DNA from 2 places in the Anaerocolumna chitinilytica genome. Region 1 is predicted to be linked to the other one. Evidence: riboswitches for the same ligand, from Rfam matches in the RefSeq annotation. Region 1 holds a riboswitch; the other holds the start of a gene.
The links. A riboswitch is a leader RNA that binds a small molecule or an ion and turns the genes downstream of it on or off. The one in region 1 is predicted to bind cyclic di-GMP.
Positions count from the first base shown of each region.

Region 2: another riboswitch for cyclic di-GMP. It lies ahead of bsdcttw_RS20040 (hypothetical protein); the one in region 1 lies ahead of bsdcttw_RS15970 (3-oxoacyl-[acyl-carrier-protein] synthase III C-terminal domain-containing protein).

Region 1 is NZ_AP023368.1:3,655,800-3,661,990, forward strand. It holds gene bsdcttw_RS15955 (MFS transporter) at 1-468, opposite strand, end outside; gene bsdcttw_RS15960 (aspartate ammonia-lyase) at 617-1,927, opposite strand; gene hydF ([FeFe] hydrogenase H-cluster maturation GTPase HydF) at 1,984-3,198, opposite strand; gene bsdcttw_RS15970 (3-oxoacyl-[acyl-carrier-protein] synthase III C-terminal domain-containing protein) at 3,395-4,360, opposite strand; cyclic di-GMP riboswitch class I at 4,524-4,606, opposite strand; gene bsdcttw_RS15975 (endolytic transglycosylase MltG) at 4,773-5,318, opposite strand; gene bsdcttw_RS15980 (DUF6115 domain-containing protein) at 5,402-6,055, opposite strand; gene bsdcttw_RS15985 (hypothetical protein) at 6,187-6,191, opposite strand, start outside.
Region 2 is NZ_AP023368.1:4,590,223-4,596,413, reverse strand. It holds gene bsdcttw_RS20055 (response regulator transcription factor) at 1-437, opposite strand, end outside; gene bsdcttw_RS20050 (phospho-sugar mutase) at 679-2,406, shown strand; gene bsdcttw_RS20045 (NUDIX hydrolase) at 2,521-2,922, shown strand; cyclic di-GMP riboswitch class I at 3,078-3,160, shown strand; gene bsdcttw_RS20040 (hypothetical protein) at 3,249-3,578, shown strand; gene bsdcttw_RS20035 (3-oxoacyl-[acyl-carrier-protein] synthase III C-terminal domain-containing protein) at 3,605-4,594, shown strand; gene bsdcttw_RS20030 (AMP-binding protein) at 4,775-6,191, shown strand, end outside.

The DNA.
Region 1 (6,191 bases):
TAAAGTAACCAGCGAGTTTGATAAAGAACGCATACCGCTGGTCTTCTGATAATGTTTTTTGGGTATCAGAAGGCTCATGGTTACATCAGCTGCCGGCCGCTGAACGGTATTCATCAAACCATTGAATGCATTCAGCAGATATAAGTGCCAGATTTCAAGGTGTCCTGTCTTTAATAAAATCAGCACTATGACCGTACTCAATGCAGCAAAGCTGTCACTAAGTATTAATATCTTCTTTTTATCCCATTTATCACTGATTGCACCTGCAAAAATACTAAACAGTACATAGGGCAAATAGGAACACACCGAAAGTAAGGAAGTAGATAGTGCTGACCCCTTCTGTTGGTAGGACCATATAACTAATGAAAAACTTGTCATCGAACTGCCCAATCCTGATAAAGCCTGGGTAATCCATAATATGAAAAATGTCTTTAATTCCTTTATTATACTTCTTAAGTTTTCTTTCATGACTTTGCTCCTTTAATTTTTATAATGAGAAATTAAGTGCAAAGTCCTAAGGACGAATTATCTATCCTCCATGCATTATCGTCCTAACAGACCTTGCATGGAGCGCCACCAATACAGAGCTTCATATTGTTCTCCTTTCGTAATCAATTTAACTGCCTGCTTCCGCCTCTAAGATGTTTTTAATGGCAGCGGGATCACCTTTATACTGCTCTATTATTTCACTTACCCTATCATATCCCAGGATTCTGGTATAAGCAGTAGCAAATGCATAGGAACCTTCCAGCAGTGCCTCGCACCTGTCTTTGTCCGGTTCCAGCAGTTCTATACATTTCTCCTGAAAGAGACTGACGGCCCTCTCAAGTAAGGACAGACTTTCTAACAAACAATCCGCAATTAAGGGTAGAAATGCATTCAACTCAAATTCCCCTCTGGAAGCTGCCATCGTAATGGCAGAATCATTTGCTATTACTTTCATCGCAACCTGTGTTACCATTTCCGGAATAACAGGATTTACTTTCCCCGGCATGATAGTACTGCCTGCCTGAAGTGCTTTTAAACGTATCTCTCCAATCCCTCCGAAGGGACCGGAATTCATAAGTCTTAAATCACCGGATATCTTCATAAGATTTACTGCCAAGGCTTTTAACAATCCGGACACTTCTACGAATACATCATTATTTTGAGTAATATCCATAGGATATTCAGCTGCCGCAAGTCCCATCCCAGTAATATCTCTGAGTTCTTCTATGACCATGAAGCGGTACTTTCTTTCTGCATTGCTGGAGTTTCCCACTGCAGTTCCTCCCAGGTTAACCTGGCGCAGTCTCTCTTCCACCTTATACAGCCTCCAGCGGTCCCTTGCAATGGCCTGGGCATAGGCTCCGAACTCTTCTCCCAAGGTAATAGGAATTGCATCCATTAATTCTGTCCTGCCAAGCTTCCTTATACCTTCGTACTCTCTTTCCTTTAATTGAAGAGCCTGCTGTAGCCTTGCACAAGACTGGCTTAATTCCCGAAGCAATTCAATGGAGGCAATACGCAGAGCTGTGGGATAAACATCATTCGTCGACTGCCCTCTATTTACATCATCCAAGGGATGAATAGTTATTTTCTTGTTCTTCTCTTCCTGCCATATGGTTTCTGCCAGGTGTGCTAGCACTTCATTGACATTCATATTAACTGAAGTACCTGCTCCTCCGGAAAGTGCATCAACTACAAACTGCTCCTGATATCTACCGGCAAGAATACTGTCACAAGCCTTTATGACAGCTTCGTATACCCCATCATTTCCAACCTTTAGCTTTAGATAAGTCTTAGCTGCTGCCTTTTTAATATTTACAACAGCATATATAAGCCGAATATTTGTTTTCTTGTAGTTCAAGGCAAAGTTAGAGACTGCTTTTTTACTTTCTACTCCAATAAACATTTCCTGCTGGGGGGTATTATATAAATCTTCCATCTGTATCTCCTCCCTACAAACCCTCATACCTTATCCAATGTGCCTCTAGTAAAGGATTAATATTCCTGATTTAGTTCTTCTAGTATAGCCGGGAAGACTTCCAAACTGCGTTTTAATATTCCTTGCATATAAGCTATGAGAATACCATAATTCGTTATTGGAACCTGTTGATCTATACTGCATTTTTGACGGTATTTTACTTCTCGTTCTGTAATCATACAGCCTCCGCAGTGAACGATAAGTTTATATGGGCTTAAGTCCTCCGGGAATTGTCCTCCGGAAGTAAAAGCGAACTGAAATTCTTTGCCCGTATAATTCTTAATCCATCTTGGCAGCTTTACCGTTCCGATATCATCACATTGTCTGTGATGGGTACAGCCTTCACATATTAATATGGTGTCACCATCTGTAAGTTGTTCCAGGGCTGCCACTCCCTTTACTGCTTCCTGAAGAAGCCCTTTATACCTTGCAAAAAGGATGGAGAAGGACGTTAAGGGAATATCTCTTGGTGTGTCTGCTGATACTTTAGCGAAGACCTGACTGTCTGTTATAACCAAACTTGGCTTCTTTCCCAAATTCTCTAAGGTTTCCTTCAACTCATATTCCTTTACCACAATAGCGGTGGCATCGGACTCTAAAATATCTCTTATTGTCTGCTGTTGAGGTAAAATCAATCTGCCTTTTGGTGCTGCTTTATCAATAGGTACAACCAAAACTATGAAGTCAGAAGGATGTATAATATCTCCAACAATTCGAAGTTTATTATCTTCTACGGGAGCTAAAATTGCAATTTTTTCTTTCAATGCTTCTATATTTTTTCCTGTAATAGCGCTAACATAAATTTCATTTGACTTATCGGGAGACGCTTCCTCTGTTAATAAATCCACTTTATTATACACAATAAGATATGGAATATTTTTTTCTCCGAAAAGTGTAATTAATTCTTCATCCGAATTGCTAATTCCGGTAGTTGCATCTACTATAAGAATTGCAACATCCGTTTTATTTAATACCTGCCTGGTCTTTCTGACTCTAAGTTCTCCTAAGGAACCTTCGTCATCAATTCCTGGAGTGTCGATTATCATCACAGGACCCATTGGTAGCAACTCCATTGCTTTATATACAGGATCTGTAGTAGTACCTTTGAATTCAGACACCACTGATAGTTCCTGCCCGGTGATTTTATTTACAAGGCTTGATTTGCCTGCATTCCTCTTACCGAAAAACCCAATATGCACCCTGTCAGAGGAGGGTGTTTCATTTAATCCCATACTGCCATCTCCTTTGTGATTTTCATGAAAAGACATTTTTCCTGCCTTTTCATATATCTCCATGCGAACCTTATGGTATCACAAAAACCTTATCAAATCAAGCAGGAGTAGAGTTTACAAATAATAATAATAATAATAAGAAGAAGAAGAACCGGCTATAGAGGAAATATTCAAATCTTCTATAACCGGTTCTCAATTAAAATTTACAAAGTAATGTTATGGTCTGGGTACCGCTCCCGAATGCACATAGGATAAAATAATCACCACGCTTGATCTGCTGGTTCTCCCACATCTCGTAAAGAGCAATAAAGGGGCTGCTGGTTCCTGTATCACCATATATATCTCCAATATATGGGCTATTCACCGCATCTATATATAGTCTCTCCCGAATACGCTCAAGACCCTCTCGGTTATTCTGAGAAAAGCAGAACATATTAATATCATTTATTCCAAGGTTGTTGCGACTTAGTATCTCATAAATTGATTCCTCTGCAACATCCATGATATGTGCTTTCTTTCCTACAAAAGAGAACTTGAAGTCTGCTCCTTCTTTAATCATAAGCAGATTAGAAAAACCGCCGTAAGGGAAATGATATCCATCATTATCTTCTGTTCTTACAAGACTCAAAGAATCATATACTCCGCATTCATCTTCTGTTCTTTCAAGGATTACAGCACAGGCTGCATCTCCTAAGTTATTTTTATTCATATCTATATAATCACATCCAATTAAGAGTGCCCTCTTTATGTTTGAGCTTACCGACATATATTTTGATATTTGATCAAAGGCAAGAGTCATACCACAGCCATTGGAATTAACATCGTAACAGATGCATTCTTTTTTACCGCCGATAGCATTATGGATTTTCACAGATGTTGCAGGTGTCACATATTCCGGCAATTGACTGGACAATACAATCATATCCATGTCAGCACCGGACAAATCGGTTTTAAAGAACAGTTCCTGTATTGCATCTAAAGAAAGCATAATTGTATTCTGCCAATTATACCTGATACTGCTGTATTTTTCACTTTTATCCACTATTTCTTCAACCACCACATTTCCTTGTGCCTTTTCAGAAATAATCTTTTTATTTTTGATATGGTCGGAAATATAGTATCCCTGACTTACTGCGATATCTCTGATCTTAATATGTATCATATAATCTCCCATGCATATGGCAATCTGCCTGTTGATTGTTTATTGTCTACAAGATATTGCTAACAATAGTGAAAATTACAATTGCACTGTTATCGTTATATCATTTACAAATTTTTCTATAAAAAGAAAAAGCTAGCCAAGAAAGCCATGGCTAGTCAATAAACCTGGTAACCCGGCTACCTTTGCATCTGCTTTAGGCCCGTGGCTTTGCGTCCCTGCCTTTCGACAGGTTTGCCTTTATCTTGCATTATTTTTTTGTTTCCGTACTATAGTAATAAATACCTATTACATATTATATTATATACATATTTCACTTTTTAGCAAGTATTATTTATATAATTTGTCATTCTTAGTCATTTTTTGTTGTTTTGATTTCATGAAATCCAAATTTCTTTCATCTGATATATACATTTTATTTGTCGATAATTAAATTCACAATATCTTTGTATGTCGTAAATGCCTTCAACTGAAACTTCCCTATTTTTATACTTTTTGTATAATTGTTAATCACCAAGTATTGACTGAAAGCAGCTGAGTCTTCAATAATTCCTTTTTCCTTTAAAAGCTTTGATACCTGTTCTGAAGTCATACCTTGGGTAATATTTATTTCGATGGCACCTGAGGCATTACTGGTATCCTTGGAATTCCCTTCCTTTGAGGTATCTTCAGAAGCCGGGGTCTTTGTAGAAGCAGGAGTATCTGTTGGTGTTGGGGTGTCCGTTGGTGCAGGAGTATCTGTTGGTGCAGGGGTAGTTGTAGGGGCCTCTGTAGGAGTCGTAAGTAAATCATTTAGTGACCCGTCTGCTGTCTTTTCTACCATTCCGAGTTCTGTAGCCCGCTCTTTGATTTGTGCATCGGTTAGTTTTTTATTTGGAAATATATGAAATGCAACAGACATAACAACAGCAGTAAAAAGTATTCCAACACCTATCCCTCTTATATAATATTTTAAGTTCATATAATCCTTTCGCTAATATCAGATTCTTATTTGATATTCCTTAAAAATATTGTTAAAAAAACGAAACCTTTTAATTGGATTTCTTACTGTTGTTTTTGTCTGTACAGGTCGACTACAAGCTTTACTTCACCCTGTCCGATTTCTAAAGTTCGTGAGATATCTACAATAGAAAATCCATTGGAGTACAGTTCCAATATTTTTTGATTGGAATTATTTCCTGCTTCAGGATTATCTGGGGCTTGTAATTCCCTCGCCGGTAAATCTCTTGCCCCAACAGTCTTCTCTGTCTTCTCTTCCTTCTTTTCCGTCCTGGCAGGCTGGTGAATATTTTCTTCCAATACTTTTTTCTGCCTGTCTGCATTTTTTAGGAATGTTTTGAGCTCTTCTTCCTTTTCACCAAGCATATTATAAAGAAATATCACTTCTTCATGATTGTGCTTAATCTTCTCTAATATTTGTTCTGAAAAGTCATGAACTGCTATGATTTTCTCATTGGAAAGCTGACTTAATTGATTCTCCAGTTTAAATAAATATCCCTCTGAAGTCTCCTGACAAGCCTCGTCAAATTTCTGTCTCAACTCCTTCGTAAGAAGTTCATTACTGACTTCGCCCACTGTTTGATTCAGGACAGTTGAAGGAATAAATCCATTGTTCTTATCGGTTTTATCCACCATAAAACAACTGATTATTATCGCTGCAAGTCCTGCTATAACAAGGATAATTGCTATCGCTTCCATACATAACCTCGTTTCTGAATATTAATCATACCTGAATATTAATTATTGATTCAATATTCTTAAATCGGCAATTAATTAATGCCGAGTTCCTATACAATCCTTCGGATTAAGTTAAGTTCTCTCTTATAGAATTATA
Region 2 (6,191 bases), 930 kb from region 1:
TCACCTTTTGACACCATATAAATGCTGGTATCAAGAGAAATATCCTTATAGGATAAAAGAGGTGTGTTCTTCATGTTTCGGGGTCTTCGAAGCAAAGCTCTTATTCTAGCCAGAAACTCGTCCATAGCAAAGGGTTTTACCAGATAATCATCAGCACCACCGTCCAAGCCGTCTATACGGTCATTGATTCCATTCATTGCGGTGACCATAATAACCGGGGTAGTAATTCCCTGGTCTCTGATATCATTCAAGATGGATAAACCATCTTTTCCGGGCAGCATCCGGTCAAGAACTATAACATCCTGTGTGTGTTTTTCAATATAATAGACGGCATCTTCCCCATTACCACAGATATCCGTCTGATAACCTTCTTTTTTCAGGTGCAGGGTGATTGCTTCGCAAAGAGCGGTATCATCTTCAATCAATAAAACTCTCATAATAATTTCCCCTTTGTTCCAAATAATAATAGCATTATCTTAGCACAATAAAAGCGGAAATGAAATAAATTATGTTGTCCAAATAGTTCTTATAGAGTAAAATAGAAAGAGAGAAGTAAAGAAAGAAGTGTGAAAAGGAAAGAATAATATTCACACAGAATATTGTGGCTGGGAAATCCGGAATTACAAAGCTTAGTTAGAAAAAGGAAGGAGACGAATCCGTTTAGGATTTAGTGAGAATATGAACGATTACAAAAAAGAATATGAAAAATGGCTGACTGTACCCACATTGGATGCTGACTTAAAAAAAGAATTAGAAGAGATAGGAAATAAAGAAGAGGATATCAAGGATAGGTTTTACTGTGATTTATCCTTTGGTACTGCCGGGCTTAGAGGAATTCTTGGAGCAGGCACTAACCGAATGAACCGATATGTAGTAGGAAGAGCTACCAAGGCCCTGGGATTGGTAATTCAAAAACAGGGGAAGGAGTTTGCGGCAAAAGGTGTGGCAATTGCCCATGACTGCCGTATTATGTCCCCGGAATTTGCTAAGATGTGTGCATTGATTTTAAACAGCATGGGTATACCGGTTTATTTATTTGATTCTTTAAGGCCTACACCGGAATTATCCTATGCTGTCCGTTACTATCACTGCGCAGCCGGAATCAACATTACAGCCAGCCATAATCCTAAAATCTATAATGGTTATAAGGTATATTGGGAGGAAGGTTCTCAGATAAAATCAGATATTGCAAATCAAGTGTTGGAGGAAATTGGTAACCTTGACCTTTTTGAGGAGAATATATCTTTAAAAGAAGAGGAAGCAGTTGCCAAAGGACTTCTTCATATTGTAAATAAAGAGGTTGATGAAAGCTTCTATGAGAAGACCATGTCCATCTCTCTTAGAGACAGTGAAGTTGATAAGAATATCGGCATTGTATACACGCCTTTAAATGGTGCCGGAAATATTCCTGTTCGTACCGTATTAGAAAGAATGGGCTATACTAATGTTCATATCGTAAAGGAACAGGAAATGCCCGATGGAACCTTCCCTACCATAGCTTATCCCAATCCGGAAGACCATGCAGCTTTTGCTTTAAGTGAGGAACTGGCACTTAAGGTGGGTGCGGATGTGCTTATTGCTACCGACCCGGATTGTGACAGACTTGCTGTTGAAGTGGTACAGAATGGTAAAATCGAAGCTTTAAACGGCAATCAGGTAGGGGTTCTGATTATCAACTACCTGTTAACTTCTATGACAGAAAAGGGAACCCTTCCTAATAATGCAGCCATGGTAAAATCCATTGTAACCGGTGAGATGGGAAGTGCTATTGCAAAAGAGTACGGAGTTAAGATGTTTAATGTACTTACAGGCTTTAAGAACATCTGCGCACTTTCGAATGAATGGGATAATACCAAGGAATATACTTATATCTTTGGTTATGAAGAAAGTATCGGCTACAATGTCGGCAGTTACCTCAGAGACAAAGACGGAGTCGGTGCAACACTTATCTTAGCAGAAATGGCTGGGTACTATAAAAAACAAGGCAAGACTTTAATTGATGTCCTGAATGAGCTCTATGAGAAATACGGTTACTACCGTGAAGACACCATCTCCATCGTACTGGAAGGCATCGAAGGCCAGGAGAGAATTAAGCGGATGATGGTAGAATATCGTAAGAACAATGCAGGCTCAATTGGAAGTTCCAATCTAATCAAAGTTACAGATTATCTGACCTCGGAGTCTACGAACGTGCTGACCGGTGAGAAGAGTGCTGTTGAGATTGAAAAGACAGATGCGGTAGAGTTCGCTTTTGATGACGGCTGCTGGTATTCCTTGAGGCCCTCCGGAACCGAGCCTAAAATCAAGCTTTATATTTATACCAAAGCAGATACTGCTGAGAAAGCAGAGGATAAATTAACAGAAATCAAGACAAAGGTACTGGAAGTACTGCACAGTATCAAGTAATATAATAGATAGTCATTAATACTCATTGCCAGGTTTGTAAGTACAGGCGTACATGAATTCGCTTGTACTAGGAACTTGGCAATATTTTTAATATCAGAGAAAGAAGGAATAAGAATGCAAGGGTTTAATTGTATCTTGGTATATAGTGAAGATAGAAGTAAGATTCTTTTCTGTAAAAGAAGGAAAGAACCTTATTTAGGACTTTATAATCTTGTCGGCGGAAAAATCGAAAAGGAAGAAGACGGCCTTCATGCAGCCTACAGGGAATTATATGAAGAAACCGGTATTCAGGGCAGTGATATTACCCTCTATCATTTTATGGATTTTACTTATTATAAAGATAAATGTTGTGTGGAAGTCTATGGGGGATATCTTAAACATGCGGTAGAGTTAGCGGAAGAAACCAACCCTCTGGTTTGGCTGGACAGCAGTGAGAACTTTTTCGATTCCGGACGGTTTGCCGGAGAAGGGAATATAGGGCATATGGTAGAATATGTAAGAAAGTACGGACTGTAACATAGTTTTATAACGAATATTAATAAAATATATGTAAATATTATGAATTAATTTAGGAAATACTTGAAAAAATGTAAAATAAAACCTATAATAGTAGAGTATGGTAGAAAAGTAGAAAATGTCATACAATATATTATAAATGAAATGAAAAGACTGAATGAAAAAGGCAAACCTGCCGAAAGACAGGGACGCAAAGCTTCGGGCCTAAGACAGAAGTTATGGCAGCCGGGTTACCATGAAGGTATTAATCCATGGCTTTGCCATGGATTTTTTTATTTCACTGGGATAAGGGTCTTTTCATACACGGAAAGAGAAGGAGAGCGAGTATGGAGAAATTCAGTATTACCGTATCAGGAGATGTTTTAAAGATCGTTCTAGATGGGAAATTCGGAGATGAGGATATAGCAAGCTTTGGTGAGGCCTATGGACAGGCTGTAAGAAAAATCAACCCTTCCCAGGTAAGCCTGGAACTGGATGCCAGAAATATGGGAGTAATTACACCGGATAAACAGGAGAAGTTAAAAGGATTTTTTGTTCTGTATAAGCAGACAGGCTTTAAAAAAGTAGTTTTTCGTATGCAGGATAGTGCAATTCTTGCAATGCAGGTTAAAAGACTCGCCAAAGAAGCCGGTATTGAAGACTTTGATATAAAATAAAAAATACATCAGAGGGAGACGGTTATATGGTGCAGGTTAAAATAAGGGATATCGCGGTAAGTCATGGAAATAAGGTGGTGGATAATGAACCCTATCTGGAGCATTTTCGTAAGAGAGGTAAGGAGGTTGAGCATTTTTTAAGGGATGTTATCGGGAGAGAGAAGCGGTTTTTATTTGAAAATGAAAATGAAAATACTCTGACGATTTCTCTTCAGGCAGTTAACAAGCTTATGGAAAAGACTGGTCTTACAGGTGCTGATATGGACATGATTATCTTATCCAGCCAGCTTCCGGAATATACGGCACCGCCTACTTCCATCAAGATACATAACGCGATCGGAGGAAAGAATGAGTGCATCTGCTATGATGTCAATTCCAATTGCTGCGGTATGGCGCTGGCTTTTGAGCAGACTGCAAAATATATGGCTCTAACGCCTCATGTCTCGAAAGCCTTACTGATAGGCTGTGACTATATTAATATGATGATTAATGAAGAAGAAGAGAATCTATATGGACATTACGGTGATGCTGCCTGTGCTGTGATCTTGGAAAAGACAGCAGAAGATGCCGGTGTCCTGGATTCTGTATGTACAGTCAAATCAGAAGGGGTTGATGTGGCATTATTTCCCGGCTGCGGTTTTTCCAATATCTTTCGAACGGACAATAAGAAAGATATGTTAATCAAATTTGTTCCGCCTACAGAAGATGTTCCTGCTTCCGCAGGAGAAAGTATAAGTAAGCTTTTAACTCGAAACGGACTTAGCAAAGATGATATCCGTATGTTTTGTTTTTCTCAGTATGCACTTATAAACATTCGCAAGATAAGGGAGAATTTTGGTATAGATGAGGACCATAGCCTTTATATTGGGGATGAATATGGCTACACCGGAACCAGCAGTCCCTTTATTACCTTGTATGAAGCAATTGAACGGGGACAGGTTAAGCGGGGGGATTATATCGTAATATGGACGATTGGCTGCGGCTCTCAGAATATTGGGCTGCTATGTAAATACTAACAGATACATAGAAGGGGGAGAATGAGTGAAAGAAAAATCTTTCACTCCCCTTGATTTTAAGCATGCTTGGCACCTACAGGGTACTAATGGACACTTTAGCTGGGAGTTAATTAAGAACTTCGGCATAGTGATAATAGTATCCCTTGAGGGTGATAATAGGCACGCAGAAGGGAGCTAAATATGTTCAGTACAATGACTTTATCAGAGATAATGGACGAAACATGCTTAAGATATGGGGACAGAGAGGCATTGGTATTTCCGAAAAGACAGGAAACATTTACTTTTCTTCAAATTATGGAGGAGAGCAAAGCCTTAGCCAAGGGTTTGCTTACCTTAGGTGTTAAGAAAGGGGATCATCTTGCAATTCTTGCCCTTAATTCCCCGGAGTGGGTTATCCTTGAATTAGCAGCAGCCAGAATAGGCGCTGTTCTGGTATGCATCAATACAGCCAGTACAAAAAGTGAACTATCCTATGTGTTAAAGCAGTCGGAGAGTTCACTTTTATTTCTTATGGAAGGTTTTAAAGGAGTTAGCTTTCTTGATAACCTGACACAGCTTATCCCTGAGCTTTTATCCTGTGAGCGGGGAAAGCTTAGGAGTGAGGAATTCCCAGACTTAAGAACAGTAGTTACCTTAGATGATTCGAAGTTAAAAGGTGCGTATAATATCAGAGAACTAAAGAGCTTTGGGGCAGCAGTTGGCAGTACACTTTTAACGGAAGCCGGGAAGAAACTTACAGCAGAAGATCCCTTGAATATCTTTTATACCTCCGGCACTACTGGCAATCCCAAAGGTGTTGTACTTAGCCATTTTGCAAATGTAAATAATGCCCTGGTCTCAGGAGAACGGATGGAGTATGATGAGGATGACAGAATATTGCTCTGCCTGCCTTTGTTTCATGTCATCGGTTTTGTACTTAGTACCTTCGCCGGTCTTTTGTACGGAGCCTCCATCGTAATTGCAGAGAGGTTCGAAACAAAAAAGGCGTTGTCCCTTATTGAGGAGGAGAGCTGTACCGTATTTAACGGCGTGCCCTCTATGTTTCAGTTTATGTTAAATAGTGACTTGGATGAGTATAATCTATCCAGTCTCTCCAAAGGTTTTATTGCAGGTGCTTGCTGCAGCAATGAATTAATGTATAGAATAATGGGAGACCTTGGGATTGAGACTATAGCAAATCTCTACGGGCAGACGGAAGCTATTGGAATTACTCAGATTGCTTCTTTTGATGACAGGATTCATCGAATACACAGCATAGGGAGACCTCTGCCCGGGGTAGAAATCAAGGTGATAGATATAGCAACCGGTGAAGAAGCTGCCCTTGGAGAAAAAGGAGAGCTTCTTGTGAAATCGGCTTATATCATGAAGGGTTACTATCGTAATCAGGAGGCTACAGACAGTGCCCTTGATACAGAGGGCTGGCTCCATACAGGGGACTTGGTAAGTGTCAATGAGGAAGGCTTTATACATATTGAAGGACGAATCAAAGATATAATAATCCGCGGAGGGGAGAATATCTCTCCGGCGGAGATTGAAAATGTACTGAAACACCATGATGGAGTCTTTGATGCAGCTGTAATTGCAGTTCCGGATGAGC